DNA from 4 places in the Streptomyces sp. NPDC047079 genome. Region 1 is predicted to be linked to each of the others. Evidence: riboswitches for the same ligand, from Rfam matches in the RefSeq annotation. Region 1 holds a riboswitch; each other region holds the start of a gene.
The links. A riboswitch is a leader RNA that binds a small molecule or an ion and turns the genes downstream of it on or off. The one in region 1 is predicted to bind thiamine pyrophosphate.

Region 1 (7,376 bases):
GACCGGTTCCTGCGCCCGGGTGACCGCCGAGGCGAGCATCACACCCGCGCACCCCAGCTCCATCGCCAGGGCCACGTCCGAGGCCGTGCCCGCGCCCGCGTCCAGGATCACCGGCACGCGTGCGTGCTCCACGATCAGCTGGAAGTTGTGTGGGTTGCGGATGCCGAGCCCGGATCCGATCGGCGAGCCCAGCGGCATGATCGCGGCGCAGCCGACGTCCTCGAGCTTCCGGGCGAGGACGGGGTCGTCGTTCGTGTACGGCAGCACCGTGAAACCGTCGTCGACCAGCGTCTCGGCCGCGTCCAGCAGCTCGATCGGGTCGGGCAGCAGGGTCCGCTCGTCGGCGATGACCTCCAGCTTCACCAGATCCGTGCCCAGCGCCTCGCGGGCGAGACGGGCGGTGAGGACCGCCTCGCCCGCGGTGAAGCAGCCCGCCGTGTTGGGCAGCACCCGGATCCCGAGCCGGTCGAGCACGGACAGCACCGAGCCGTGCACCGAGGCGTCGACGCGCCGCATCGCGACCGTCGTCAGCTGCGTGCCGGACGCCACCAGCGCGCGCTCCATCACATCGAGGCTCGGCGCACCGCCGGTCCCCATGATCAACCGGGACGAGAACGTCGTACCACCGAGGACGAAGGGATCGTCGGCCATGGGATCAGCCTCCTTGGACTGCGGTGAGGACCTCGACGCGATCCCCCTCGGACAGGGGCGTCGACGGCCACTGCGCGCGCGGGACGACGGTTTCGTTGAGAGCGGCGGCCACGCCGGAGGGGGCCGCGGTGAGGGCCCGTACGACGGCGTCGAGCGCGGAGCCGGGAGCGAACTGGCGGGACTCCCCGTTGACCGAGATGTTCATGCGGGCTGCTCCGTGAGCGCGGCGGCGGCGAACCGCCGGGGGGTGAAGGGGCGGGCCTCGGCGGGCAGCTCGCCCGTGGCCAGGACACGGGCCATGACGTCACCGGTGACCGGGGTGAGCAGGACGCCGTTGCGGTAGTGCCCCGTGGCCAGCAGCAGGCCGTCCAGTTCCGTCGGGCCGAGCAGTGGCGCGTTGTCCGGGGAGCCCGGGCGCAGTCCGGCCCGGGTCTCGGTCAGCGGCAGCTCGGTGATCCCGGGGACCAGTTCGTGCGCGTCGCGCAGCAGCTCGTAGACCCCGCCCGCGGTGACCGTCGTGTCCCAGCCGAGCTCCTCGCTGGTCGCGCCCACCACCAGCTCGCCGTTCTCGCGCGGCACCAGGTAGAGGTGGCCGCCGCGGACGACGGCGCGCACGGTGCGGCTCAGGAACGGTGCGTACCGCTTCGGCACGGTCAGCCGCAGCACCTGCCCCTTCACCGGGCGCACGGGGGGCAGGACCTGGTCCGGGACCCCCGCGAGCCGCCCGCTGAGACTCCCCGCGGCGAGCACGATCTGCCCCGCGGCGAGGTCGGTGCCGTCGGCGGTCCTGATGCCGGCGGCCCGCTCCCTCAGCACCGTCAGCCGCTCGGCCCACTCCCGGTGGAAGACGACTCCGGCCCGTTCGCAGGCCGTGACCAGCGCCGCGACGAGCCGCCGTGGGTCGATCTGGTGATCGCCGTCGACCTTGAGCCCGCCGCGCACACCCGGCGCGAGCATCGGTTCCAGGCGCCGGCACTCGCGCCCGCTCAGCCACTCCGACGCCAGGCCGGAGCGCTGTTGCAGGGCGTGCAGGTCGCGCAGGTTGGCGCGGTCGTCGGTGTCCAGTGCGACGGCGAGCGTGCCGCACCGGCGGTAGCCGAGGTCCCGGCCGGTGGCCTCGGTCAGCTCGGCGGCGAAGTCCGGGTAGCGGCGGGCGGACTCCAGGTTGAGCGCGAGCAGCGTCTGCTCGCCGTAGTGCAGTTCGGTGACGGCGGCGAGCATCCCGGCGGCCACCTGGGCGGCTCCCCCGCCTGGGGAGGGATCCACCACGGTGGTGGCGAGTCCGCGCTGCGCGGCGCGCCAGGCCGTGACCAGTCCGATGATCCCGCCCCCGACGACGAGGACGTCTGAGGTACGTATGGGCGACATGGGCGTCCAGCCCCCTCCCTTCGCCGGTATGACCCGGATCAGGTTCGTACGGTCGGAGGCCGCCAGCCTCCCTCTCAGCCCGGTGCGTCCGGGCTCCCGCGAGTGCTTGTACGGGGGCCACCCTAGTCCGTGCCCGTCCGCGCCGGTAAGGGAGCCTCATGGGGGCGAGGTTGTGCGACCGTGCGGCGGGTAGGCGAAGAGGGACCGCCCCCCGGTTCCCGGTACACGCGCGGTCGGACGGGGTCGTGCCAGGCAGCGGGACGGGTGCTGTGCAGCAGGTCACTCAGCATGCCCCCTGACTGACACATTGTCAGTTGACTATGGTGATCAGGTGAGCGAGCAGACGCAGGCACGGGGCGGTTCGGCACGGCGCGTCGTCGTCGTGGGAGCGGGCATGGCCGGGGTGCAGACCGCGGTCGCCCTGCGTGAGCAGGGCTTCACCGGCACGGTGACGCTGATCGGGGCGGAGCCGCACCAGCCCTACGACAGGCCGCCGCTGTCCAAGGCCGTACTGCTCGGCAAGGCCGAGGGCTCCGCATTCGACGTCGACTTCGAGGCCCTGGGCATCGAGCTGCGGCTGGGCCGCGAGGTGGTCGGCCTGCGCCCAGGCGACCACGAGCTGGACACCGCCGAGGGCCCCGTCCCCTACGACGTGCTCGTCCTCGCGACCGGCGCCGAACCCATCCAGCTGCCGGGCGCGGAGGGCGTCCCCGGGGTGCATCTGCTGCGCACGCTGGACGATGCCGAGCGGCTGCGGCCGGTCCTCGCCCAGCAGCACGACATCGTGGTCGTGGGCGCGGGATGGATCGGTGCCGAGTTCGCCACCGCGGCGCGCGAGGCGGGCTGCGCGGTGACCGTGGTGGAGGCCGCGGACCGGCCGCTGGCGGGAGCGCTGCCCGCCGAGGTGGCCGCACCGATGGCGGCCTGGTACGCGGACAGCGGGGCCGAACTGCGCACGCACGCGCGTGTGGACCGCGTCGAGCCGGGGGCCGTGGTGCTCGACGACGGGTCCCGGGTGCCCGCGGGCGCGGTGGTCGTGGGCATCGGAGCGCGCCCGGCCACCGCGTGGCTCGCCGGCTCGGGCATCGAGCTGGGCGTGCACGGGGAGGTGCTGGCCGACGAGCATCTGCGCACGTCGTTGCCGGACGTGTACGCGGTCGGGGACTGCGCGTCCTTCCCTTCGGGGCGGTACGAGCAGCGCCTGCTGGTCCACCACTGGGACAACGCCCTCCAGGGCCCGCGCACGGTCGCCGCGAACATCATCGGGGAGACGCCGATGGCGTACGACCCCGTGCCGTACTTCTGGTCGGAGCAGTTCGGCCGGTTCGTCCAGTACGTGGGCCACCACGCGTCCGCCGACACGACGGTGTGGCGCGGGGACCCGGAGAGCCCCGCCTGGGCGGTGTGCTGGCTGCGCTCGGGCCGTCTGGTGGGCCTGCTGGCGGTGGGCCGCCCCCGGGACCTGGCGCAGGGCCGTCGCCTGATCGAGTCGGGCACCCCGATGGACCCCGACCTGCTGGCGGATCCGTCACGCCCGCTGAAGGAGGCGACGGCCTGAGGGCCGGGCCGTCCGTGCCGCCCCTTGGCATGCTCCGTCCGGCCCTCGGCATGCTCCGTCCGGCCCCTTGGCGTGCTCCGTTCGCGGGCAGGCCGGGGCCCTGCGTGTCCACCGCCGGAGGCAACCGGGCACTCCGCCGGAGGCGCCCCGCTTCCGACTGTCAGTCCGGGATGGCACGCTTGATCCCGTGACCGAGATTGACGCAAAGATCGATGCTCTCGTCCCCGCCTGGCTCACCGTCCCCGACATCGCCGAAGCACTCGGCGTCGAGGTGACCCGCGTGCGGCAGCTGGTCAAGGAGGGCCAGCTGATCGCCGTACGCCGTGGCGAGAACCGCGCACTGCACGTTCCCGCCGCCTTCATCGACGGGGACAAGGTGGTCAAGGGCCTGTCCGGCACCCTGACCCTGCTGCGGGACGACGGCTTTACGGTCGAAGAGATGATCGAGTGGCTCTTCACCTCCGACCCGACCCTGCCCGGTACGCCCGCGCAGGCACTCAGGGAGAATCGCGGCACGGAGGTGAAGCGTCGCGCTCAGGCGCTCGCCGTCTGAACCGATCGAGAACAACCATCCGGCGTACGGGTCGCGGGTCCACGGCCCCCGGCGATCGGCCGGCCCGCGCCCGCCGCGGCCCGTACGCCACCGACCCCCGGGGGGATCCACCGTGCCCGACACCGCCCGCACCGCCCGGCTCGCCGACGCCCGCGTCTACCTGTGCACGGACGCCCGCAAGCGCCAGGGCGACCTCGCCGGGTTCCTCGACGCGGTCCTGGCCGGCGGCGTCGACATCGTGCAGCTGCGCGACAAGGGCATGGAGGCGGCGGAGGAGCTGGAGCACCTGGAGGTCTTCGCCGACGCCTGTGCCCGCCACGGAAAGCTGCTGGCGGTGAACGACCGCGCGGACATCGCCCACGCCGCCGCCTCGGACGTTCTGCACCTCGGTCAGGGTGACCTGCCCGTCCCCGCGGCCCGCGCCCTTCTCGGCGGCGACGTCCTCATAGGCCGCTCGACGCACTCCGCGGCGGAGGCCGAGTCCGCCGCCGTCCAAGACGGGGTGGACTACTTCTGCACCGGACCCTGCTGGCCCACCCCCACCAAGCCCGGCCGTCCCGCCCCCGGCCTCGGCCTGGTCCGGCACACCGCCGCCCTGGGCACCGACCGCCCCTGGTTCGCCATCGGCGGCATCGACCTCGGGAATCTGGACGAGGTGCTGGAGGCCGGTGCCCGTCGCGTGGTCGTCGTCCGTGCGATCACGGAGGCGGACGACCCGGGCACGGCGGCGGCGGAGTTCGCGAAGCGGCTGCGGACGGCGTAGCGCCGCCGCGGCCGGTGCGCCCGGCGCCCGCGGGTCCCCGGCGACAGCGGGCCTCTCCGGCCTTGTCGCGCCGCGGTCCGACTGGTGGACAACAAATCGACAATTCGGGCGTGAGGGTGCCGTCCTGTCCGACTGGTGGACAGGACGGCGACAATTCGGGCAAATCCAATGCGTCCGGTTGGGGGACCGCTTCACCCTGGCTAACCTGCGACTATGGCCCTTGGAACCGCATCCACGAGGACTGATCGCGCGCGGACGGTGCGTGACATCCTCGCCACCGGCAAGACGACGTACTCGTTCGAGTTCTCGGCGCCGAAGACCCCCAAGGGCGAGCGGAACCTGTGGAGCGCGCTGAGGAGGGTCGAGGCGGTCGCCCCGGACTTCGTCTCCGTGACCTACGGGGCGGGCGGCTCCACCCGTGCGGGCACGGTGAAGGAGACCCAGCAGATCGTCGTGGACACGACGCTGACCCCGGTCGCCCACCTCACCGCGGTCAACCACTCCGTCGCGGAGCTCCGCAACATCATCGGCCAGTACGCGGACGCCGGCATCCGCAACATGCTCGCGGTCCGCGGCGACCCGCCCGGCGACCCGATGGGCGAGTGGGTCGCCCACCCCAAGGGCCTGACCTACGCGGCCGAACTGGTCCGGCTCATCAAGGAGTCGGGCGACTTCTGCGTGGGTGTCGCCGCCTTCCCCGAGATGCACCCGCGCTCCAGCGACTGGGACACGGACGTCTCGCACTTCGTCGACAAGTGCCGGGCCGGCGCCGACTACGCGATCACCCAGATGTTCTTCCAGCCGGAGTCGTATCTGCGGCTGCGCGACCGGGTCGCCGCGGCCGGCTGCGCGACCCCGGTCATCCCCGAGGTCATGCCCGTCACCAGTGTGCGGATGCTGGAGCGGCTGCCGCAGCTCAGCAACGCCTCCCTCCCCGCCGCCCTGAAAGAGCGGATCCTCACAGCGAAAGACGATCCGACGGCTGTACGCTCAATCGGTATCGAGTTCGCCACGGAGTTCTGCGCGAGGCTGCTGGCCGAGGGAGTTCCCGGACTGCACTTCATTACACTCAACAACTCGACGGCGACGCTGGAAATCTACGAAAATCTGGGCCTGCACCACCCGCAGCGGGCCTAGACCGGTCGCACCGATCTGCGACACACTGCGTAGCGGCCACTGGGAGAGGGGCGTACATGGGCTGGACGGTCCTCTACATCGCGTTCGGCATCGTCGCGCTGTGGCTTCTCGGCGAGGTGCTGCTGCAGTACAAGGCGCGTCTGCGCTGGCGGCTGCTGGCGTTCGTCGGCTTCCTCGGGGTCGTGTTCGGCGTGCTGATCCCCTCCGTGCTGGTCATCGCACTCGGCGCGGCCGCCTTCGCGGTCGGGCAGACCTACGTCACGCTGTCGTTCCGCCGCGGCTTCGCGGCCGGCTGGGCGGTCAGGCACCGTCCCCGCGAGGGCGGCGGCAGCAAGCGCCGCCGGGGCCAGGCGGCCCGCGAGGAGCCCGGACCGGAGGACGTCGGCCCCGACCCGGACGGCCCGATGACCGGAGCGACCCACCAGCAGGACGACGCCTACGACGACGACAACGTCTTCACCCGCTCCCAGCCCGCGGAGAGCGCCGCCGAGACGACCGCCGTGTACGAGCCGCAGCCTCTGCCCGAGGAGACCGGTTCGTACGGCGTCTACAACGGCGCCGCGTACGCGGCCGCCACGGACCCGTCCTACGCGAGCGCGGGCCAGCCCCAGGACCAGCAGGCCTACGCCTACGAGGGCTACTCCGGCTACGGCCAGGAGGGCTACGGCTACCCGGGCACCCACCAGCAGTACGACGGCTACTCCGACCCGTACCACGGCACCCAGAGCTACGGCTCAGGCGTGTACGACCCCGCCTACGGCGGCCAGGAGCAGTACGGACAGCAGGCGTACGGCCAGGACCAGTACGCCACCGGCACATACGGCCAGACCCCGCCCGGCGGTGTCTGGGTCCCCCAGCAGCGCAGCGCCGACGACGCGTACGGCGGTGAACTCCCGCAGGAGCAGCCGTACCCCTACCAGGAGAACGGCACCTCGTCGAACAGCACCTCGCAGGGGCACGGCTTCGACGAGCACTACCGCTTCTGAGCGACCGCGGTCGAGCGTGTCCGAGGGCCCGGTGCCGAGCACCGGGCCCTCGCGCACGACCGGGCGCCCCGCTGCCTCACCGTGAGCCCCGGAAGTCCGGCCCCTCCACGATCAGTCCGGCGACCAGGGCCCCCGACATTCCGGCGTGGGGGAGGCCGCCGCCGGGGTGGGACCAGCCGCCGACCGTGAACAGACCCGGCAGGCGTGTGCCGTTGGACGGCTGTAGCAGCCGGCCGCCGGCCGCCGCGAGGGCGGGTGCCGGGACCGCGCCGCCGGGCGCCCCGGTCTCCTCGGCGATGTCGTCCGGGCTGCGCACCTCTCGCCACAGCATACGGCCGCGAAGACCGGGTATCGCGTGCT
Region 2 (7,376 bases), on a different contig from region 1:
AATCCGGGCACATCGCTGGAGCACGGTGCGCCTATCGGGGGGCGCATCGCCCTTTGCCGCACGCGCCGGTAGCTCGCGCCGTGGCGCGCATCCCTCGTGAAGGTGAGTTGAGACCTCTTCGAAATATGGCGACCTTGGCAGGCACATGCGTGCCAACACGTCACGTACTGACCTCGGACCGTTCAACTCCCTTGCATTCCAAGGTATTTCCCTCCCTCTGGCCATGCAGAAACGTGCCTGTCAACGAGCGCATATGCGTCCGCACTACCCCACCGCATGAGCCCTACTATCGGCTCGCCATGACAGCAGCAGGGAAGCACCAGGTGAGCCGGGCGGAGACCTCCCGCCGAGGCAGTCGGCCGGGCCGAGCGGGCATCAGAGACGTGGCCGCCGCCGCCGGAGTCTCCATCACGACCGTCTCCGACGCCCTCAACGGCAAGGGCCGCCTGCCGGACGCCACCCGACGCCATGTCCGAGAGGTCGCCGACCGGCTGGGCTATCGGCCCTCGGCCGCGGCCCGCACCCTCCGCACCGGCAAGTCGGGCCTGATCGGCCTGACCGTGACCACGTACGGGGATGAACCTTTCACCTTCACCGAATTCGCGTACTTCGCGGAGATGGCCAGGGCCGCCACCTCCGCGGCGCTCGCCCGGGGCTACGCCCTGGTCATCCTGCCCGCGACCTCGCGCCACGACGTGTGGTCGAACGTCGCCCTGGACGGCACCGTCGTCATCGATCCGTCCGACCAGGACCCGGTGGTCAGCGAGCTGGTCCGGCAGGGGTTACCGGTCGTGTCCGACGGACGGCCGGCCGGCTCCCTCCCGGTCACCGCCTGGGTGGACAACGACCACGAAGCCGCGGTCCTCGGCATCCTCGACCATCTGGCCGCCGCCGGCGCCCGCCGTATCGGACTGCTGACCGGCACCACCACGGACACGTACACGCATCTGTCGACGACCGCCTATCTGAACTGGTGCGAGCGTGTCGGACAGGATCCGGTCTACGAGGCCTATCCCGCCCACGACCCGTGCGCGGGCGCCGTCGCCGCCGACCGGCTGCTCGCCCGCCCCGACCGCCCCGACGCGGTCTACGGACTCTTCGACCCGAACGGCACCGATCTGCTGGCCGCCGCCCGCCGCTACGGACTGCGTGTTCCCGAGGACCTGCTGCTCGTCTGCTGCAGCGAGTCCGCCGTGTACGCGAGCACCGAGCCGCCCGTCACGACGCTCTCCCTCAAACCGCGCCGGATCGGTACCGCCGTGGTCCAGCTCCTCATCGACGCCATCGAGGGGATCGAGTCGGACCAGCCGGTCGAGCAGGTCATACCGACGGAGTTGATCGTGCGCACATCGTCCCAGCGACGGCCGCCACGCACCACGGTCAGCCCGCCCCGGTCGCCCGGGCAGGGGTAGCCCGTGGCTGATCCACGGATGACGCACAGGTTGCCCGCGGGCGGGTGACGCACAGGTCACCCGCAGGCGGGTGACGTACCTGGTCGCAGCAGGGAAAGCCCCGCTCATTTGGGGCGAAAGCCGCGGTGACCGGGGGTCCTTCCCCGATTCACCACCCCTGGGTCATCACATGGCGCGATCCGCATTCCTATGATGGGCCCACGACACCGCGGACCGCTGCGACCAGGCAGTCCGATGCGGTGCAGATGCGGCGCGATGGTGGAGGGGTCGATGACTCAGGGGGCCGGTCAGGGACCCGAGGTGGAGCAGGCGGCGGCGTTGCGCGACTTCCGGGTGCCCGCATACGTCCACGAGACCGGTCCCTACGCACAGAGCACGCCCCCCGGTGAGGTCACCGGGCCCGTCGCGCCACCGGAGGCGTATCCGCACGGCTACTCCGACGCGTACACGCCCACCGAGCGGGACCTTCCGGTCATCAACCCCGGCGACACGCCCCAGGTGACCGCCGACCCGGCGACCGCCCCCGCCGCGCATCCCGCCGAAGGCCCCGGACCGCTGTTCGTGGTCGGGGACGTCCACGGCTATCTGGACCAGCTCGTCGCCGCGCTCCAGGAAAAGGGGCTCATCGACGCCCAGGGCCAGTGGTCCGCGGGCACCGCGCGGCTGTGGTTCCTCGGGGACTTCACCGACCGCGGACCCGACGGCATCGGCGTGATCGACCTGGTGATGCGGCTGTCCGCGGAGGCGGCCGCGGCCGGCGGCTACTGCAAGGCGCTCATGGGTAACCACGAGCTGCTGCTGCTCGGCGCCAAGCGGTTCGGTGACACGCCCGTCAACTCGGGCGCGGGCACCGCCACCTTCCAGGCGGCCTGGCTGCTCAACGGGGGCCAGAAGACGGACATGGACCGCCTCCAGGACCACCACCTTCAGTGGATGGCCCGTCTCGACGCGGTGGAGGAGGTCGACGGACACCTTCTGGTCCACTCGGACACCACCGCCTACCTCGACTACGGCGACTCCATCGAAGCGGTCAACGACACCATCCGCGAGACGCTCACGCGCAATGACGCGGACGAGGTGTGGGATCTCTTCCGGAAGTTCACCAAGCGCTTCTCCTTCCGCGACGAGGGCGGCGCCGACGCCGTACGGTCCCTGCTGGAGACCTACGGCGGCCGGCGGATCGTCCACGGCCACAGTCCCATCCCGTACCTGCTCGGCGAGGTCGGCTCGGAGGACGGCGACGACGCAACGGGTCCGGTCGTCGAAGGCCCCCACGTCTACGCGGACGGCCTGGCGATCGCGATGGACGGCGGTGTGACCATGGCCGGAAAACTGCTGGTCCAGCAACTCCCCTTGGACCACTGAGCGTTCGACGGGCAGGCATCTCCCGGCGGGGAACCGTCCAACGAGTACCCGAACCGGGCGGCAATTTCTGGAAACCCCCTGTCACCGTGTGCCGTCGCCGCTCTACCATCGGCTTATCCGTAGCAGGCTCCCCTCCGTTTCTGCCCAACGGCTCGTCAGCATGCCGAGCCACAAGCCCTACGGAGCATCGGGGGATGCACATGAACAGCGTTCCGCAGCACCTGCTGAGCGAGGACCGCCAGGACTACGAGCGGATCCTCGGTGAGGCGCTGCGCTCCGCGCCACACCGCCCGGATCTGGCCGCTGTGGGACAGCGGCTCAACCCCGAACAGCTGCGCACCATGGCGCTGAACGCCACCGCCCTCATCACCGCGGCGGCGACCGAGGAATACCAGCACTATGTGAAGGTCCGCGAGGAACTGCGCCGGCCGGCGCCGTCCACCCCGCCCGTGCACGAGAGCGGCGAAGCACGCGACTCCACCGAGCCGGAGACGGACGGCCAGGGGCTCGCCGCCACCGTGGGAGAGGCCGCGGCAAGCGCCGGAGCGGGGGCCGTCGTCGCGGTCCTCGCCCCGTTCCTCGCCGGTGCCGCCGCGGCGATCTTCCTGCTCGTGGGTTACATCCTCAAGATGGTCAACCCCGATCAGGCGTTCGCGCGGACCCTCCTGACCACCGGGTGGGTCTTCGGCGCGGTGACCGCGGCGGCGATCCTCGTCGCCGCGATCGGTCTGTTGCTCACCGCGCTGCGCAACAGCGCATCGGCCCGGGATGCCGACGCCCAGAACGCGCTGGCTACGGAAGTGGCGCGGGCTCGGGAGGCCTGGCACGAGGCACTGCTGGAGCGTGGCATCCTGCCGTTCCTCCGCGAGGCCCTCGCCGACCCGGGAAGGGCCGCGATGAGCCGAAAGGCACCCGAAACGACGCCCAGCCGCATCCCACACCTCGGCTACGACCGCCCGGGCTTCAGCAGCCCGGACAGCGGCCCCACCGCGGGTCCGCGCCCCAGCTTCAGCAGCCCGGACTTCACCAGTCCGGACTTCGGGGGCCCGGAACACCAGCCGGAGTGACGGATCTCGGCCGACATCCCGCCGGCCGAGGTGAAACCGTCGGCGGACCGGGCCGACCGGCCGCCGGACCGTCACCCGGAGCCGGCCCCACCTCCGGGCCCTCGCCCGGAGCCGGTCCCGAACCGCGACATCCACCGAAGCCGGCCCGCCCTTCCGAAGGAGCGCGGGCCGGGACTTCAGCGCGCGCCCTGGACCGGCACTGCGCGACGGCGGATCACTCCGCGATCGGCAGATACACCCGGTTCCCGCTCGCCGCGAACTCCTTCGACTTCTGGAGCATCCCCTCGGCGATCTCGTGCTGCGTCGCGCCCTCGGCCGCCTCACCGCCGAACCGCTCGGTGATGCTCTGGCTGATCTTCATGGAGCAGAACTTCGGACCGCACATCGAGCAGAAGTGGGCGGTCTTGGCAGGCTCGGCGGGGAGGGTCTCGTCGTGGAAGTCACGGGCCGTGTCGGGGTCGAGGGCCAGGTTGAACTGGTCCTCCCAGCGGAACTCGAAACGCGCGTCGGACAGCGCGTCGTCCCACTCCTGCGCACCCGCGTGCCCCTTGGCCAGATCGGCCGCGTGGGCGGCGATCTTGTAGGTGATGACGCCGGTCTTGACGTCATCACGGTTGGGCAGGCCCAGGTGCTCCTTGGGGGTGACATAGCAGAGCATGGCCGTGCCCCACCAGGCGATCATCGCGGCGCCGATACCGGAGGTGATGTGGTCGTACGCCGGCGCGATGTCCGTGGTCAGCGGACCCAGCGTATAGAACGGCGCTTCATCGCAGATCTCCTGTTGCAGGTCGATGTTCTCCTTGATCTTGTGCATCGGGACGTGTCCCGGGCCCTCGATCATGGTCTGTACGTGGAAACGCCTGGCGATACGGCCGAGTTCCCCGAGCGTGCGCAGTTCCGCGAACTGCGCCTCGTCGTTGGCGTCCGCGATCGAACCGGGCCGCAGGCCGTCGCCCAGCGAGTAGGTGACGTCGTAGGCCGCGAGAATCTCGCAGAGCTCCTCGAAGTTCTCGTAGAGGAACGACTCCTTGTGGTGTGCGAGGCACCACGCGGCCATGATCGAGCCGCCGCGGGAGACGATGCCGGTCTTGCGGTTCGCCGTCAGCGGTACATACGCCAGGCGCACCCCCGCATGGACCGTCATGTAGTCCACGCCCTGTTCGGCCTGTTCGATGACCGTGTCCTTGTAGATCTCCCAGGTCAGCTCCTCGGCCCTGCCGTCGACCTTCTCGAGCGCCTGGTAGAGCGGCACCGTGCCGATCGGCACAGGGGAGTTGCGCAGTACCCATTCACGGGTGGTGTGGATATTGCGGCCGGTGGACAGGTCCATGACCGTGTCGGCACCCCAGCGGGTCGCCCAGGTCATCTTCTCGACCTCCTCCTCGATCGAGGAGGTCACCGCGGAGTTGCCGATGTTGGCGTTGACCTTGACCAGGAAGCGCTTGCCGATGATCATCGGCTCGATCTCCGGGTGGTTGACGTTCACCGGCAGCACCGCGCGACCCGCCGCGATCTCCTCGCGGACGATCTCGGGAGAGACGTTCTCCCGGAGAGCCACGAACTCCATCTCCGGCGTGATCTCCCCGCGGCGCGCGTACGCGAGCTGCGTCACCGCGTTGCCGTCGCGGCCACGGCGCGGCTGGCGCGGGCGTCCCGGAAACACCGCGTCGAGGTTGCGCAGGCCGCCACGCGGCGAGGTGTGCTTGATCCCATCGTCCTCGGGACGGACGGGACGGCCCGCGTACTCCTCGGTGTCGCCGCGAGCGGTGATCCAGTTCTCCCGCAGCGGCGCAAGGCCCCTGCGGACGTCCGTCTCGGCGACTGGATCGGTGTACGGACCGGAGGTGTCGTACAGGGTGACCGACCGCCCGTTGGTGAGGTGCACCTGACGGACCGGCACCCGCAGGTCGGGGCGAGAGCCCTCGATGTACGCCTTGTGCCAGCCGATGGACTTCCCGGCCTCCTGGGGCTCGTCACCCTGGACGGAGGCAGGCGTGCGTACGTCCTTGATGGTCATGAGACCTACTCCCTACGCCGGCATTACCCGGTAACAGGTTCAGCGGTCGACGCAGCAGTTCCCGCCCGCCGATGTTCCACGTGAAACATCGCGTCTGCGGAGTCAGCGCCCTCTCAGCCCGGTGCTCCGAGCTCCCGCGTGTGCAAAGGTGCCTTCACGCTAGCGTCTTGTTGGGCAAGCTGAACAGTGGGCCTCACGCGTTCCTTGCTTCGACCGGGAGACCCAACCGGCCACGGTGACCACGGTCGTGGCGGTGGACTGCGCATCCGTGAACGCCTCGGCTGGGACCACGCCCGGCTGCACCTCCATCGCCAGGGACCCGTCGGCCCCACAGAAGCCGACCGGCACCTGCAAGAAGGCGCCGGTCCACATCGACACCGGCAAGGACAAGGGCGGTACGTTCACGGAGATCGTCCAGCCGGACCAGTCACGGCAGTCGGCCCCCGCCCGCAGGGGTCGAGGGCGCCGCCGCAAGCGCAGAGACTTCCCACACCGGGACCGAAAGAGGCCCAGGCCGAAAGACGCCCCCGCAGAACCGTTACGGCATATCCGCGCGCCCGTACCGCCTTGAAGGGACGGTTTACGGCGCGAGGAACCGTTACGGCCCGAGGAACCGTTACGGCGCCGCGCGCGGTCTCAGCCCGCGCTCTGCTCCTCCGCCAGGATCCGGTCCAGCGCCTCGTCCAGATGCGCGTCGAAGTCGGCGAGAGATCCCTCCTGCCCGAGCGGCACCAGCTTGTCGGTGCGGTCGAGAAACGCCACCAGGGGCACCGCACCCGACCGGAACAGCGCGCGGTCGCCGCCCACCTGGAGCCGGATCAGCACATCACCGAAGGTGTCCGGCTCGGCGGGCGCGATGTGCACATCGCCGTCGCCGCACGGCCGACCCACCCCGTCCACCAGCAGCTCACGACCGAAAGCCCAGGTCACGGGTGCGTCGCCGGGCAGATGGAAGGTCAGACGCACCGCATAGGGATCACAGGTCTCGTAACACAGCTCCACCGGAATGCGGAAGGAGAGCTCCTCGGACACGAGAAAGCTCATCATGACCTCTGCCTGCACCGACTTGCGCATCGTCTACCCCGTCAGTAGCCGTCGACTGGCCAGGAATGATCACCCTGACACCTGCAGGAAGTTTGCTGAACGTGTATGGCAGATCACAAGGAGTGAGTTTTCAGATGCTGATAGAGAAGGCGAGTGTCCCTAGCAGTCTGCCGGTCTCCGCCTGCAGCTGACGGGCCGCCGGCAGCAACCGGTCGGCCTGGTGGGACGGCAGGGAGATGGCCACCGCCGCGGCCGTCGTACCCGCGGTGAGGGGGATCGCGGCGCAGGCCGCCCCGAGCGCGTACTCCTGGCACTCGACGACGGCCTCCATCGGCCCCAGGCGCTCCAGACGGCGCTCCAGGCTGCGGTTGTCACGCACCGTGTACGGAGTGAGGGGGTGCACCGGATAGCGATCGAGATGGTCGTGCCGGGCCTCTTCGTCGAGCTGTGACAGCAGGCACTGACCGAGCG
Region 3 (7,376 bases), on a different contig from region 1:
AGGCGCCCGCGACATAGCGGCCGAGGGACTCGAGGCCCAGCTCGTCGAGGGCCTCCTCGCTGACGAGAAGAAGTCCCGCGGCGCCGTCGTTCATGGGCGAGGCGTTGCCCGCGGTGACGGTGCCGCCTTCGCGGAAGACGGGCTTGAGTCGGGCGAGCTTCTCGTACGAGGTGTCCTCGCGCACGCTTTCGTCGGCGGCGACCAGGACCCCGTCCGGCCTGGCGACGGGCAGCAGTTCGCCGTCGAACCACCCGTTCTTGCGGGCGTCCGCGGCACGCCGGTGACTGCGCAGGGCGAACTCGTCCTGGCGCACGCGTCCGACGCCGTACCGCTGCGCGACCTCCTCCGCGGTCTCCCCCATGGAGAGCAGTCCGTGGAGGTCCTTCATCGCGGGGTTGACCAGTCGCCAGCCCAGGCGGGTGTCGGCGGTCTCGATGCGGCGCGGGAGCGCCTCGTCGGGGCGGGGCAGCACGAAGGGGGCACGGCTCATGGACTCGGAGCCGCCCGCGAGCACGATGTCGGCCTCCCCGGCGGCGATCGTGCGGGCGGCCGTGGTCACCGCCTCCAGACCGGAGGCGCACAGCCGGTTGACCGTGGCGCCCGGGACGGATTCGGGCAGGCCGGCGAGGAGGGCGGCCATGCGGGCGACGTTGCGGTTGTCCTCGCCGGCCTGATTGGCCGCGCCCCAGTAGACGTCGTCGATGCGCGCCGGGTCCAGGCCGGGCGCATCCGCGACCAGAGCTCGGATCACCGCGGCGGCGAGGTCGTCGGGGCGTACGGAGGACAGGGCGCCGCGCAGCTTGCCGATGGGGGTGCGGCGGGCTGCCGCGAAGTGGACGGTACGCACCACGGGACTCCTGATCGGCCTCAACCATTAATTAGCACCGCTAGTTTTGAACTATAGACCGCGGACGGCCCACCGGGAAGCTCCCGCCCCGCTCCCGGACTTCCCCACCGGGTTTTACCGCATGCGTCCCGGGCACCCGGGCGGCCATGGAGTGGTTGCGGCACGCGGCATGCGAGGGCGAGGACCCCGACCTGTTCTTCCCGGTGGGATCGACGGGGCCCGCGGCGGAGGAGACCGCCGCCGCCAAACGCGTCTGCCGCCGCTGCCCGGTGATCGGCGAGTGCCTTGACTGGGCGCTGCGCAGCGGGCAGACGGCGGGCGTGTGGGGTGGCACCGGTGAGAGAGAGCGTGCCGAGCTGCTCCGGACCTCGAAGGACCGACAGACACACCGACAGACACACCGACCGACAAGGAGTAGCGCGCGATGACCGTGGTGCGCAGCACCCTGCCCGAGCCCGCACGTCGAATCACGGGGGACGCCCTGCAAGAGACCCTGGTGGATCTGCTCGGGCTGTCACTCGTCGGCAAGCAGGCCCACTGGAACATCGTCGGACCGAGGTTCCGGTCGATCCACCTCCAGCTGGACGAAGTGGTGGCCACAGCACGCTCGTACGCCGACACGGTGGCCGAGCGTGCCGCCGCGCTCGGCGTCGCGCCGGACGGGCGGCCGGAGACCATCGCGTCCACCTTCGGGCTGCCGGGTACGAAGGAGGGCTGGCTGCGCGACACGGACGTCGTGCGGCTGATGGTGGAGTCGCTGGAGGCGGCGATCGGAAGGCTGCGCGCTCGGATCGACGCCACGGAGAAGGCCGATCCGGTCACCCAGGACCTGCTGATCGGACTCACCGCGGAGCTGGAGAAGCAGCGCTGGATGTTCGAGGCCGAGAACTGGCCGCGGGAGGACTGAATCCCCAAGGGCAGGGCCTGCCGGGCCACCGAGGGCGAAAAGGAGTACGCGATGACCGACGCCCTGGAGATGGACGCGCTGTGGGACGAGTTCCACAGCGTGGTCAACATGACCTCCCAGGAACTCGCGGCCTGGCTGCGGGTCCGGGACGCCGACGAGGACACCGAGCCGCTGCCCGAGCAGGCGGGTCCGCCGACCGGGCGGCACGTCCTCGCGATACTGCAGAAGCGGCGCATGGATCTGACCGACGACGACATCCGGGTGATGCGTCAGGTCGTGGAGACCGTGACCGCCCAGCAGGACCTCTACAACGAGCCGGAGGCCGAGGACGACGACCGGCGCCACCGGTTGATGTCGATCGGCCACGACCCGCTCAAAGCGGGGAAGTGAGGCCGCCGTGTCCCGCAGCGAGAGGGCGGACCGTGTCGTCGGGGAACTCGTCCACGAGCACGGTCGCACCTACGCGGAGGAGGCGGGCATCCCGCTCAAGGACGCCCCGCAGCCGCTGTACCGGCTGCTGCTGATGGCCCTGCTGCTCAGTGCCCGCATCCGCACCTCGATCGCCCTCGAAACGGTGCGGGCGCTTCAGGAGGCGGGTCTGCGGGATCCGCGGCGCATGGCCGGGGCCGACTGGCAGGAGCGCGTGGACGCGCTGGGGCGGGGCGGCTACCGGCGCTACGACGAGCGCACGGCGACCCAGCTCGGCGACGGCGCCGAGCTGCTGATGGAGCGTTGGGGAGGCGATCTGCGGCGGCTGCGGAAGGAGGCGCACGGAGACGTTCCGACGCTGCGCGGGTTGCTTCAGGAGATACCGGGGATCGGGCCGGCCGGTGCCGACATCTTCCTGCGGGAGGTGCAGCGGGTGTGGCCGGAGGTGGCCCCTTACCTGGACGCCAAGGCCCTGTCCGGAGCGGAGCGGCTCGGGCTGCCCAAGGACCCGGGGAAGCTGGTGAGGCTCGCCGGGGACAGCGAACCTGCGGTGCTGTCCGCCGCGTTGGTGCGGGCGGCCCTGGACAAGAAGGTGGCGCAGGGAGTCCTGGAGCACGCGGCGTAGGGCCGCCGGGCGCTGAGCGCTGACACCGCGCGGCCACAGGAGCAGGGCTGCTGCCGGATCCGGCAGCAGCCCTTCCGTATGGCACATCCCAGGGCTCGGGTTAGTCTTGCCGCCGTACCGGACACGGGGTGCCCCGCCGAGGGCTGAGATCACACCCGTCGAACCTGAACCAGTTCGTACTGGCGGAGGGATGTCTTCCATGCCTTGGGCGCATGTTTCCGGCGGGCTGTCCGCCGACAGCCGGCAAGCCGTCTTCGACGGACGGATGCCCACCGCTCCCGGCGATCTCCGCATCGAGGGGCACGGCATCGAGCCGGTCCCCGAGGAGCATCGCTACGGAGGCGCGGGCCGCCTGTTCACGGTCTGGTTCGCGCCCAATCTGACCATGACCGGCGTGTTCACCGGCACCATCGGCATCGCGCTCGGCCTCGACTTCACCACCGCGCTCGCCGCGGTCGTCCTCGGCACGGTGCTCGGGGCGGTGCCGACCGCGTATCTGAGCACCTGGGGCAGCCGCACGGGCGCCGGTCAGCTCCCGCTCGCCCGACTCGCGTTCGGGCGCGCGGTGGCACTGCCCGGGGTGCTTCAGTGGCTGTCGTCGGTCGCCTGGGACGCGCTGATCGGGCTGTTCGGCGGGGACGCGCTGGCCCGGCTGTGCGGCTGGCCGTTCTGGCTCGGTGTCCTTGTCGTGATGCTCGCGCAGGGAGCCCTGGGGGTCCTCGGCTACGAGGCGATCCACCGTCTCCAGATCGTCATGACCTTCGTCCTCGCGGCCGCCTTCGCGCTGATCACCCTGCGCATGTCCGGCAGCGTGCATCCGGCCGCGACGGGCAGCGCGCACGGCGCCGACCGCGCGGGCGCGTTCGTGCTGACCAGCACCATCGCGCTCAGCCTGGCCCTGTCGTGGGCCCCGTACGCCAGTGACTTCAGCCGCTATCTGCCGCGTGCCACCTCCCGCTCCCGGATGTTCTGGTGCACGCTGCTCGGGCTCGTGGTGTCCTTCGTGGCCGTGCAGGTCCTCGGGCTGTGGGGCGCCTCCGCGCTCACCGATCAGACGGCGGCGGGGGTCGAGGCGCTGCTGGGCGGGGGCACGGCGGGTGCCTTCGGGCTGCTGGCCGTGGCGCTGGCGGCACTGTGCAGCAACGCGATGAACGACTACAGCGGCTCCCTGGCGCTCCAGACCGTGGGCGTGCGCGTGCCGCGTCCGGTGGCGGCCGCGCTTGCCGTGGTGCTCGGCTTCCCGCTGGTGCTGTGGATGCACGCGGCCGACACCACGGCCCGTTTCCAGAACGTCCTGCTGTTCGTGAGCTACTGGATCCCCGGGTTCGTGGCGATCGTGGTCGTCGACTGGCTGGCCCGGCGCGGCACCCATATCGATCTCACCGCCGAGACGGCCCGGCCGCGGCCGGCGTGGCCCCCACTGCTGGCGTTCGTCGTCGCCTTCGCGGCCGCGGTGCCGTTCATGGACACCGGCCTGTACGTGGGCCCGGTCGCCCGCGCGCTGCACGGCGCCGACGTCTCGTACTACGTGGCGTTCACGGTGGCACTCGCGGTGTACGCGCCGCTGCGTGCCCGAGAAGCCGGAAGGAACCGGAAGACCGAAGTGCCGCAAGGGACCGGACGGGCCCAAGGGAGCGGAGAGACCCGAGAGGAGGGTCGCGCATGACCGCGCCGCCCCGTGTGCTGACCATCGCCGGATCCGACTCCGGCGGTGGTGCGGGCATCCAGGCCGACCTGAAGACCATGCTGGCGCTCGGCGCCCACGGGATGAGCGTGGTCACCGCGGTCACGGCGCAGAACTCCGTCGGGGTGCAGGGCGCCTGGGAGCTGCCCGTGGAGGCGGTGCGCGCCCAGTACCGCAGCGTCGTCGACGACATCGGTGTACAGGCCGTCAAGACGGGGATGCTCGCTTCGCCCGCCCTGGTCACGGCGGTGGCCGACCTGCTCGCGGACGGGGCGGCCCCGGTCGTCGTGGACCCGGTGAGCGTCTCCAAGCACGGGGACCGGCTGCTCGCCGACGACGCGCTGGACGCCGTGCGCACTCGGCTGCTGCCGCTCGCCACGGTCACCACGCCCAATCTCGACGAGGTCGCGGAGCTGACGGGTCTGGAAGTGACCGACGAGCCGGGCATGCGCCGCGCGGCCGCACGGCTGCTGTCGTACGGGCCCCGGTGGGTCCTCGTGAAGGGCGGGCATCTGCCCGGGGCGGCCGTGGACCTGCTGACGGACGGCCACGAGGAGCACTGGCTGCGCGCCGCGCGCCACGACAACCGGCACACCCACGGCACGGGCTGCACCCTCGCCTCGGCCGTCGCGGTCGGGCTCGCGCAGGGACTCGCGGTGCCCGAGGCGGTACGACGGGCCAAGGAGTACGTCACGGCGGCCATCGCGGCGGGGTTCGCGCTGGGCGCAGGCATCGGGCCGGTGGACCACGGCTGGCGGCTGCGGGAGCGTGGCTGACGGTGGTGGGGGGCATCGGTGCCCGGGGCACCTCGCGTCGAGGGACGCTGACCGGCCTGGTGTGATGGAAGGGCAGCACCGACCCCGCCTGAGGAAGGACACTCCCTGAACACCCCGCTCGCCGAGGCCCTCTCCGTCCTTCTGCTCGTCGCCGTCCTGGCCGGTGCGGTGGTCCGTCCCTTCGGGCTTCCGGAGGCGGTCGTGGCGGTGCCCGCCGCCGGGATCGTGGTCGCGACCGGCGCGATCTCGCTGGACCACGCGCGAGCCGAGGCGGAGCGGCTGGGGCCTGTGGTCGGCTTTCTGGCCGCCGTCCTGGTGGTGGCGCGCTTCTGCGACGCGGAAGGCGTGTTCCGGGCCTGCGGGGCATGGATGGCACGCTGGGCGGCGGGCCGTCCCGGACGACTGCTGACCGCCGTCTTCGCGCTCGCGTCGGTGATCACCGCCGTGCTCAGCCTGGACGCCACGGTCGTTCTCCTGACCCCCGTGGTGTTCGCCACGGCGGCCCGGATGGGCGTACGCCCGAAGCCGCATCTGTACGCCTGCACGCATCTGTCGAACACGGCCTCGCTGCTGCTGCCGGTCTCCAACCTGACCAACCTGCTCGCGTTCGGCGCGGCCGGGCTGAGCTTCACCCGGTTCGCCGCCCTGATGGCCCTGCCGTGGCTGGTGGCCATCGGCGCCGAGTACCTCGTCTTCCGGCGTTTCTTCCGCCGTGACCTGGCCGCCGGTGCCCTGGCCGTGGACGCCGGGGAACCGCCTCGGCTGCCGCTGTTCGCGCTGGTGACCGTCGCCTGCACGCTCGCCGGGTTCGTGGTCGCCTCCACGGTGGGCCTCGATCCGGCGTGGTCGGCGCTGGGCGGGGCGCTGGTCCTCGCCGGCCGTGCGCTCGTCCGGCGCCGGGCCACTCCGCTGACGGTGCTTCGGGCCGCGGCGCCGTCCTTCCTGGCATTCGTCCTGGCCCTGGGCATCGTGGTGCGCGCCGTCGTCGACAACGGGCTCGCGGACGCCCTCGGCCGGCTGATCCCGGACGGGACGGGGCTGCCCGCCCTGCTGGGGATCGCGGCCCTGGCGGCCCTGCTGGCCAATGTGATCAACAACCTGCCGGCGGTCCTGGTCCTCCTGCCGCTGGCCGTCCCGTCCGGGCCCGGCGCGGTGCTCGCCGTCGTGCTCGGTGTGAACATCGGCCCCAATCTCACCTACGCGGGATCCCTGGCCACGCTGCTGTGGCGGCGGATCGTCCACCAGCACAGCCACGGCGTCGACCTCGGGGAGTTCACCCGGCTCGGGGCGATCGCGGTACCGACCGCGCTGGCGGGCGCGGTGGTGGCGCTGTGGGTGTCCCTCCACGTCGTCGGGCTGTGAGCACCGGCCCCCGGGCCACCGCACGGCCGCACCGGGCGGAGCCCTCGCGGATCGCGCTCCCCGAGGTGAGCAACCCGCGCCCCGCCGTCCGTACTTGACCGGTACAGCGGTACGAGCCGTACCGAGCGACATCCGCCGCACCCGCCGAACGCGCGGGCCCGGGGCGGATCCGGACCCGAGGAGCACAGCATGCAGGCGACCGCGCAGATCGGCGTCACCGGACTCGCGGTGATGGGCCGCAATCTGGCCCGGAACTTCGCCCGGCACGGGTACACCGTCGCCGTGCACAACCGCACCCCGGCCAGGACCAAGGCGCTGGTCGAGGAGTTCGGACACGAGGGCGCGTTCGTGGCCGCCGAGACGGCCAAGGAGTTCGTGGCGGCGCTGGAGCGTCCCCGCCGCCTCATGATCATGGTGCAGGCGGGGGCGGCCACCGACGCGGTGATCGAGGAGTTCGCCCCGCTCCTGGAGCCCGGCGACATGATCATCGACGGAGGCAACGCGCACTTCGCGGACACCCGGCGCCGTGAGCGGTCCCTGCGCGAGCGCGGCATCCACTTCGTCGGTGCGGGCGTCTCCGGAGGCGAGGAGGGCGCGCTGCACGGACCGAGCATCATGCCCGGCGGTTCACCGGAGTCGTACGCCGCGCTCGGCCCGATGTTCGAGAAGATCAGCGCGAAGGTCGACGGCGAGCCCTGTACGACGCATGTCGGTACGGACGGCGCGGGGCACTTCGTGAAGATGGT
Region 4 (7,376 bases), on a different contig from region 1:
CTTGCCGCCGCCGCTGGGCCCGAGCACGCACACCACCTCGTGCTCGGCGACCTCGAGGTCGACTCCGTCGAGCGCGGCGCGCCCCCCGAATCGTACGGCCGTCCGCTCCAGCCTGAGCATCGTCAGAACTCCCCCGTCCGATCGGTCCGCAGGCTCTCCAGGACCAGCAGCGCCACCGCGCACACCACCATCAGAATCGTCGAAAGGGCCATCGCCTGGCCGTAGTTGAGGTCACCGGGCCGTGCGAGCAGGCGTGCCACCGCGACCGGCAGCGTCGGGTTGTCGGGCCGGGCGATGAACACCGTCGCCCCGAACTCGCCGAGCGACACCGCGAACGCGAACCCGGCCGCGATCAGCAGCGCCCGCCGTACGATCGGCAGGTCGACCTCACGCCACACCCGCCACGGCGAGGCGCCGAGCACCGCGGCCGCCTCCCTCAGCCGCTCGTCCACGGCCCTCAGCACGGGCAGCATGGTGCGTACGACGAAGGGGGCGCCCACCAGCGCCTGCGCGAGCGGTACCAGGATCCAGGAGCCGCGCAGGTCCAGCGGCGGCCGGTCGAGAGAGATCAGGAACCCGAAGCCGACGGTCACGGCGGACACCCCCAGCGGCAGCATCAGCAGCGCGTCGAAGCCCCGTACCAGACGGCCTGCGTCCCGGCGGGCGAGGGCCCCTGCGGCGAGTGAGCCGATCAGCACGGCGATGAGCGTGGCGACGACGGCGTACGCGAGCGAGTTGCCGATCGCGTGGACGGGCGCGACGAGGAAGGTGCCGCCGTCCGCGTGCGTCAGTGCCTTGTAGTACGTGAGCCCGGGCGCGTCCAGCGACCGCCCGACCAGTACGGCGAGCGGCAGGACGAGCAGGACGGCGACGGTGGTGAGGACCGACCCGAGCAGCGCCCACTGGGCCGCCCCGCGCGGTCTGCGCGCCGTGCGGGACGCGTCGACCAGCCGCAGCGCGCTCTCCCGGCGGCGCACGGTCCAGGCGTGCACCACGAGGATCGCGCCGACCGCCAGGAACTGAATGATCGTCAGCACGGCGGCCGTGGACAGGTCGAAGATCTCCGAGGTCTGCCGGTAGATCTCCACTTCCAGCGTGGAGAAGGTGGGGCCGCCCAGGATCTGCACCACACCGAACGAGGTGAACGTGAACAAAAAGACCATGAGGGCGGCGGCGGCCACGGCCGGGCCCAGGGCGGGCAGCGTCACCGTCCGCCAGGCGGTGACGCGGGAGGCGCCGAGTACCCGTGCGGCCTCCTCCTGACGCGGGTCGAGCTGCGCCCACAGGCCGCCGACCGTGCGGACGACGACCGCGTAGTTGAAGAAGACATGGGCGAGCAGGATGGCCCACACGCTCGTGTCGAGCCGGACGCCCCACAGGTCGTCGAGGAGTCCGCCGCGGCCGACGAGGGCCAGGAAGGCCGTGCCGACGACGACCGTGGGCAGCACGAACGGCACGGTGACGACCGCGCGGAGCAACTGCTTGCCGGGGAAGTCCAGGCGGGCGAAGACGTAGGCGCCGGGCATCGCCACCAGCAGGGTCAGGGCGGTGGAGGCGAGAGCCTGCCAGGTCGTGAACCACAGCACATGCCGGATGTCGGACTGTGCGAGCACCTCCGCGACGCGGCCGGGGCGCCACACCCCGTCGACGCGCAGACCGCGCGTGACGATCGCGGCGACGGGGTAGGCGAAGAAGACCGCGAAGAACACGGCCGGCAGGGCCATGAGCCCGAACCGCGCCGCGCCGCCCCGGCTCCTCGGGGCTACTTCAGTACGAGCGACGTCCACGACCTGACCCACTGGTCACGGTTGGCGGCGATGTCCGCCGGGGCCATGGTCGCGGGGTCCTTGGCCGCGGGCCCGTACTCGGTGAACTCGGCGGGCACCGGCGCGCCCTGCACGACCGGGTAGACGTACATGTTGAGCGGCATGTCCTCCTGGAACCTCCTGCTGATCAGGAAGTCGAGGAAGGCCTTGGCGCCCTTGGGGTTGTGGGCGTTGCTCAGCAGACCCGCGAACTCGATCTGGCGGAAGCAGGTCCCGGTCGCGACGCCGGTCGGCGCGGTGTCGGGCCGCGGCTTGGCGTAGACGACCTCGGCGGGCGGCGAGGAGGCGTAGGAGACGACGAGCGGCCGGTCACCCCCCGCCTTCCTGCCGGCGGCCGAACCGGAGAACTCCTGCTCGTAGGCCTGCTGCCAGTCGTCGACCACCTTCACGCCGTTGTCCTTGAGCTTCTTCCAGTAGCCCTGCCAGCCGGTGTCTCCGTACGCGGCGGCGGTGCCGAGGAGGAAGCCGAGGCCCGGCGAGGACGTGGAGACGTTCTCGGTGACGAGGAGGTTCTTGTAGGCGGGCTTGGTGAGGTCGTCGAAGGAGGCCGGCGGGGCGAGCCTGTGGTCGGCGAAGTACTTCTTGTCATAGTTGACGCAGATGTCGCCGTAGTCGACGGGCGTCACCCGGTGCTTGTCCTTGTCCAGCTGGTACTGCGCGCCGACCCGGTCGAGTCCCTTGGCCGCGTACGGCTGGAACAGACCGTTGTCGAGGGCCCGGGACAGCAGTGTGTTGTCGACGCCGAAGAAGACGTCGCCCTGCGGATTGTCCTTGGTGAGGATCGCCTTGTTGACGGCCTGGCCCGCGTCGCCGTCGGTGAGGACCCTGACCCGGTAGCCGGACTCCTTCTCGAACGCCGCGATGACGCTCTTGGAGGCGGCCCACGAGTTGTGGCTGACGAGGGTCACGGTCTTGGAGTCGCCACCGCTCCCGTCGGTGGAGCCGGACGATCCGCACGCGGACAGCGTGACCAGGCCCAGCCCGACGGCGACGGCCGCGAACTGCCTTGCGGTGATGCTCACTGAATTCCTCCTGGAGGTGACCAGGAAGAGACGCGGCCCTGCCCGGGAACCCTGAAGAGTCCCGGGCAGGGCGCAACAGCTCGAGTGAAGACCGAACTCCCTACCCAGAATGACCTGGGCGAGGTTCAGAGGGTCTGCGGGCTCTCCCGCACTCTCAGCGCTGTGGCGCTCCCCTGTCGGAATATGAAGATATGGACTATGACGGTATGGACGGGCTTCAGACTACCGCTCGGTGGCCGCCAGCTGGCCACACGCTCCGTCGATCTCCTGGCCCCGGGTGTCCCGGATGGTCACCGGCACCCCATGGGCGGCGATCGCCTCGACGAACGCCTTCTCGTCCTCGGGCCGTGACGCGGTCCACTTGGAGCCGGGCGTCGGATTGAGCGGGATCAGATTGACGTGGACGGGCTTGCCCTTGAGCAGCCGGCCGAGCCGGTCGCCGCGCCACGCCTGGTCGTTGATGTCCCGGATCAGGGCGTACTCGATGGACAGCCGGCGCCCGGACTTCTCGACGTACTCGAACCCGGCGTCGAGAACCTCGCGCACCTTCCACCGCGTGTTGACGGGCACGAGGGTGTCGCGCAGTTCGTCGTCCGGCGCGTGCAGGGAGATGGCCAGGCGGCACTTGAAGCCCTCGTCGGCGAAGCGGTGGATGGCCGGCACCAGCCCGACGGTCGACACGGTGATCCCGCGCTGCGAGAGCCCGAGCCCGTCCGGCGCGGGATCGGTGAGCGCGCGGATGGCGCCGACGACCCGCTTGTAGTTGGCGAGGGGCTCGCCCATGCCCATGAAGACGATGTTCGACAGCCGCGCCGGTCCGCCGGGGATCTCGCCGTCGCGCAGCGCCCGCATGCCGTCCACGATCTGGTGCACGATCTCCGCGGTGGACAGGTTGCGGTCCAGACCTGCCTGACCGGTGGCGCAGAAGGGGCAGTTCATGCCGCAGCCCGCCTGGGAGCTGATGCACATGGTGACCCGGTCGGGATAGCGCATCAGCACTGACTCCACGAGGGTCCCGTCGAACAGCCGCCACAGCGTCTTGCGGGTCGTGGCCTGGTCGGTCGACAGATGCCGCACGACGGTCATCAGCTCGGGGAGCAGCGCCTCCTGGAGCTTGGGGCGCGAGGGGGCGGGGATGTCGGTCCACTGCTCCGGGTCGTGCGAGTACCGCGCGAAGTAGTGCTGCGAGAGCTGCTTGGCGCGGAACGGCTTCTCACCGACCGCGGCGACCGCCTCCTTGCGCTCGGCGGGCGTGAGATCGGCAAGATGCCGCGGCGGGGTCTTGGCTCCGCGCGGCGCGACGAAAGTGAGTTCTCCGGGCTTAGGCATGGCTCAACCAGTGTCGCAGATCCAGTTGTGTGACCTGCGGCTGTCACTCACTACGACTGTCGTTAGTAGTGGCCACCGGTCACTGCCAAGCGGCCTCGGACGGCCCGGGGACGGCCCGGGGACGGCCCAGGGGCGATCACGCATCGGCTGGCCGCCACTCGCCGAGCCGCACCCTGACCTGGTGGTATGGGCGTGCCAGAAGACCTCACCCATGACGAAGGCCCCGAGTGCGGGCAGGTCCATCCCGGCGTGACGTGCTCGGTGACCTCCGGCCGCCCGGCAAGGGTTCGATCGATCCCGTCAGCGGCTGCCGCCACCGCCGGTCAGCCGGTCAGCCGGTCAGCCGGTCAGCCGGTCAGCCGGTCAGCCGGTCAGCCGGTCAGCCGGTCAGCCGGGAGATGGTGCGTTCGATGACCCAGCAGCGTCGCCCTAGTACTGCAGTGCGACTTCGTGGTCGGGTGTTTGGATGCCTCGGCGGGTCGCCGTTACTGCCCGAGGGTCGAGATCGATCTGACGGCTGACCATCTGCTGTCAGCGAATCCGCCTCGCCGGGCGGTGATCCCCGTGCTTGTGTGTCGGTATGGAGATCCTGGTTCTGGGCGGAACGGCATGGGTGGCTCGGGAGCTGTCGCGGCAGGCGATCGAACGCGGCCATCGGGTGACCTGCCTCGCGCGTGGCGAGAGCGGAGAAGTCGCGGACGGAGCGACACTGTTCGCCGCCGACCGGCGCGATCCGTCGGCGTACGATCCCCTGCTCGACCGGGTATGGGACGCGGTCGTCGAGGTGTCATGGCAGCCGGGCTTCGTTCGTGGAGCGCTCGACGTGCTGGGCAGCAAGGCCGGGCACTGGGTGTATGTCTCGTCCGGCAACGCCTACGCCTCCCACGCCACGCTGGGGGCAGATGAGTCCGCGACCCTGCTCGCCCCGACCGATCGGAGCGAGGTCGACAAGGAGTTGTACGGCGAGGCGAAGGTCGCCTGCGAGCAGGCGTCCACGGCCGCTGTGGGCGACCGCCTCCTCATCGCACGAGCCGGGCTCATCGGCGGCCCGGGCGATCACAGCGGGCGTTCCGGCTACTGGGTCGCCCGCGCCGCACGCGATCCACGAGGGCCGATGCTGGTCCCCGACACACCGGCCATGCCCACCCAGGTGGTCGACGTGCGGGACCTCACCTCCTGGCTGCTCGACTCCGCGGAGACGGGAACCACCGGCACATACAACGCTGTCGGCCCGGTCGTTCCGTTCGAAGAGTGGATCGAGCTGTCCCGCGCCGTCGGCGGGCACACCGGTCCGGTGGTCACCGCCGAATCGGCGTGGCTGCTCGCCAACGGCGTGGCCCAGTACATGGGGCCCGAATCGCTGGCGATGTGGCTGGTTGAGCCGGGCTGGGAAGGGTGGTCGGCCCGGGACGGGTCCTCGGCGCGCGCCGCGGGGCTGCGTCACCGGCCCCCGGCGGAGATGCTGGCCGACACACTGCGCTGGGAACGCGAACAGGGGCTGGACCGGGAAAGGCGCGCAGGCCTCAGCGCGCAGCGCGAGCGTGAGTTGCTCGACGCCCTCGGCTGACGGCGCTGGACCGGTCTCGCACACCCGAGCGTCTCTGCAGGCGCCTTCCGTTCCGACTTCCCGATCTCGTGGTGGGCCCGGCCCAGCGCTGGCGCGCGATGTTCGACCAGGTTATGGCCCGAATCGCAGGCCGGTTCGGGCGAGTTGAGCCCCGGGCCGCGGCCCGGGGTGCTTTCGCTCGTCCCGCAGCAGCGGACGGTTCCTGTGGTGGCTCCTTCTGCCGCGGAGTCGGCCGAGCAGGTGCCCGCGGTGGTGGCGTCAGAGGCGGCTGAGCTGCCGGATCCGTCCGGGCCCCAGCGGCGAGGGCCCGGCAGCCTGGCCGCCGACAGTGAGGGGCTCGCCGTCCTGTGGACGACGAGCCCCTCCGGCCGGACAGCGGAACCAGCGCCGCGGGAGTCGACCGTCAGCCGTTCCCGACGAAGAGAACGAGCAGCAGCCAGACCACCGGAGCGGTGGGCAGCAGGGAGTCGAGACGGTCCATGATGCCGCCGTGCCCCGGCAGCAGTGTGCCCATGTCCTTGATGCCCAGATCACGCTTGATCATGGACTCGCCCAGATCGCCCAGCGTGGCGCTCGCGGCGACGGCGAGACCCAGCAGCAGGCCCTGCCACCACAGGCCGCCGTCGATCAGGTACTGCATGCACAGCGCGCCCGCCCCCATGGCGAAGACCACCGCCCCGACGAGGCCCTCACGGGTTTTGCCGGGGCTGATGCGCGGGGCGAGCTTGTGCCTGCCGAACCGCCAGCCCACCGCGTAGGCACCCGTGTCACTGACGACCGTCAGGAGCAGGAAGGTCAGAACGCGCTTCGGGCCGTCGTCGGCCGTCAGCATCATGGCGACGAACGTCGCCAGGAACGGCACGTAGAAAGCCGCGAAGAGACCCGCCGTGACGTCCTTGAGATAGCCGGCCGGTGGTTCCGTCATCCGCCAGACCAGGACCGCGAGCGCGGTGAACGCCATCGCCACCCAGGCGCCCTCGGCACCCCGCACATACCCGGCGACGACCATCGCCGCACCGCCCAGCGCGAGCGGCACGAGGGGCGCCTTGATGCCCTTGCGCTCCTCCAGCCGCTTCGTCAGCTCCCACAGCCCCACCACGACGGCGACCGCTACGACGCCGACGAACACGGCCTTGACGATGAACAACGACACGACGATCACGACGCCGAGTCCGACACCGACCCCTATGGCAGCACCCAGGTCACGGCCCGCGCTTTTCTTCTGCGGGGCGGGTGCCGGGTACGGGGCGTCGGGCATGGGCTCCGGATTCTGCGAGGCCGCCCAGTGGGACGGCGGCGGCGTCTGGTCGCGGAACAAGGGGCCGCTCAGCCGAGCGGCCCCCCGGTCGTCATCCTGGTCTCCGCCTTGTGCGGGCACGTCGGGCACGATGGGCATGGGGCGAGTTTGCTGGGCGTCATGCGCATCGTACGCAGGACCCGCCGGGCCGGTCCGACCGACCGGTCCCTCGTCGGCGGGCCCCCAGTACCCGGTCTGTGGCGGCGCCCCCCAGGAAGAGTCGTTCATCAGACCTCGAGCAGCTCCGCTTCCTTGTGCTTGAGCAGCTCGTCCACCTGAGCGACGTACTTCGCGGTGGTGTCGTCGAGCTCCTTCTCCGCACGGCGGCCCTCGTC

Region 2: it holds a riboswitch for thiamine pyrophosphate, as region 1 does, so the genes downstream of both, thiC (phosphomethylpyrimidine synthase ThiC) here and thiO (glycine oxidase ThiO) in region 1, are expected to answer to the same signal.
Region 3: it holds a riboswitch for thiamine pyrophosphate, as region 1 does, so the genes downstream of both, ABZ823_RS20280 (cytosine permease) here and thiO (glycine oxidase ThiO) in region 1, are expected to answer to the same signal.
Region 4: it holds a riboswitch for thiamine pyrophosphate, as region 1 does, so the genes downstream of both, ABZ823_RS15355 (thiamine ABC transporter substrate-binding protein) here and thiO (glycine oxidase ThiO) in region 1, are expected to answer to the same signal.

The regions. Positions count from the first base shown of each region.
Region 1 covers NZ_JBEYUZ010000006.1:202,624-209,999, forward strand. Annotated here, with positions in the region: gene ABZ823_RS11810 (thiazole synthase) at 1-651, opposite strand, end outside; gene thiS (sulfur carrier protein ThiS) at 656-856, opposite strand; gene thiO (glycine oxidase ThiO) at 853-2,019, opposite strand; TPP riboswitch at 2,018-2,129, opposite strand; gene ABZ823_RS11825 (FAD-dependent oxidoreductase) at 2,351-3,577, shown strand; gene ABZ823_RS11830 (Rv2175c family DNA-binding protein) at 3,765-4,130, shown strand; gene thiE (thiamine phosphate synthase) at 4,243-4,893, shown strand; gene metF (methylenetetrahydrofolate reductase [NAD(P)H]) at 5,107-6,030, shown strand; gene ABZ823_RS11845 (hypothetical protein) at 6,087-7,016, shown strand; gene ABZ823_RS11850 (NAD(P)/FAD-dependent oxidoreductase) at 7,093-7,376, opposite strand, start outside.
Region 2 covers NZ_JBEYUZ010000003.1:106,136-113,511, forward strand. Annotated here, with positions in the region: gene ABZ823_RS05315 (LacI family DNA-binding transcriptional regulator) at 300-1,412, shown strand; gene ABZ823_RS05320 (metallophosphoesterase) at 1,668-2,777, shown strand; gene ABZ823_RS05325 (hypothetical protein) at 2,972-3,844, shown strand; gene thiC (phosphomethylpyrimidine synthase ThiC) at 4,059-5,861, opposite strand; TPP riboswitch at 5,854-6,009, opposite strand; partial or broken gene ABZ823_RS05335 (YibE/F family protein) at 6,070-6,297, shown strand; gene ABZ823_RS05340 (SsgA family sporulation/cell division regulator) at 6,498-6,935, opposite strand; gene ABZ823_RS05345 (helix-turn-helix domain-containing protein) at 7,036-7,376, opposite strand, start outside.
Region 3 covers NZ_JBEYUZ010000015.1:37,657-45,032, reverse strand. Annotated here, with positions in the region: gene ABZ823_RS20305 (thiolase family protein) at 1-847, opposite strand, end outside; gene ABZ823_RS20300 (WhiB family transcriptional regulator) at 994-1,275, shown strand; gene ABZ823_RS20295 (DNA starvation/stationary phase protection protein) at 1,272-1,754, shown strand; gene ABZ823_RS20290 (DUF3140 domain-containing protein) at 1,806-2,144, shown strand; gene ABZ823_RS20285 (endonuclease) at 2,152-2,808, shown strand; TPP riboswitch at 2,923-3,016, shown strand; gene ABZ823_RS20280 (cytosine permease) at 3,008-4,474, shown strand; gene thiD (bifunctional hydroxymethylpyrimidine kinase/phosphomethylpyrimidine kinase) at 4,471-5,268, shown strand; gene ABZ823_RS20270 (arsenic transporter) at 5,374-6,630, shown strand; gene gndA (NADP-dependent phosphogluconate dehydrogenase) at 6,820-7,376, shown strand, end outside.
Region 4 covers NZ_JBEYUZ010000009.1:202,248-209,623, reverse strand. Annotated here, with positions in the region: gene ABZ823_RS15365 (ABC transporter ATP-binding protein) at 1-120, opposite strand, end outside; gene ABZ823_RS15360 (iron ABC transporter permease) at 123-1,787, opposite strand; gene ABZ823_RS15355 (thiamine ABC transporter substrate-binding protein) at 1,763-2,842, opposite strand; TPP riboswitch at 2,928-3,033, opposite strand; gene rlmN (23S rRNA (adenine(2503)-C(2))-methyltransferase RlmN) at 3,071-4,177, opposite strand; gene ABZ823_RS15345 (NAD-dependent epimerase/dehydratase family protein) at 4,758-5,744, shown strand; gene ABZ823_RS15340 (phosphatidate cytidylyltransferase) at 6,148-7,269, opposite strand; gene frr (ribosome recycling factor) at 7,269-7,376, opposite strand, start outside.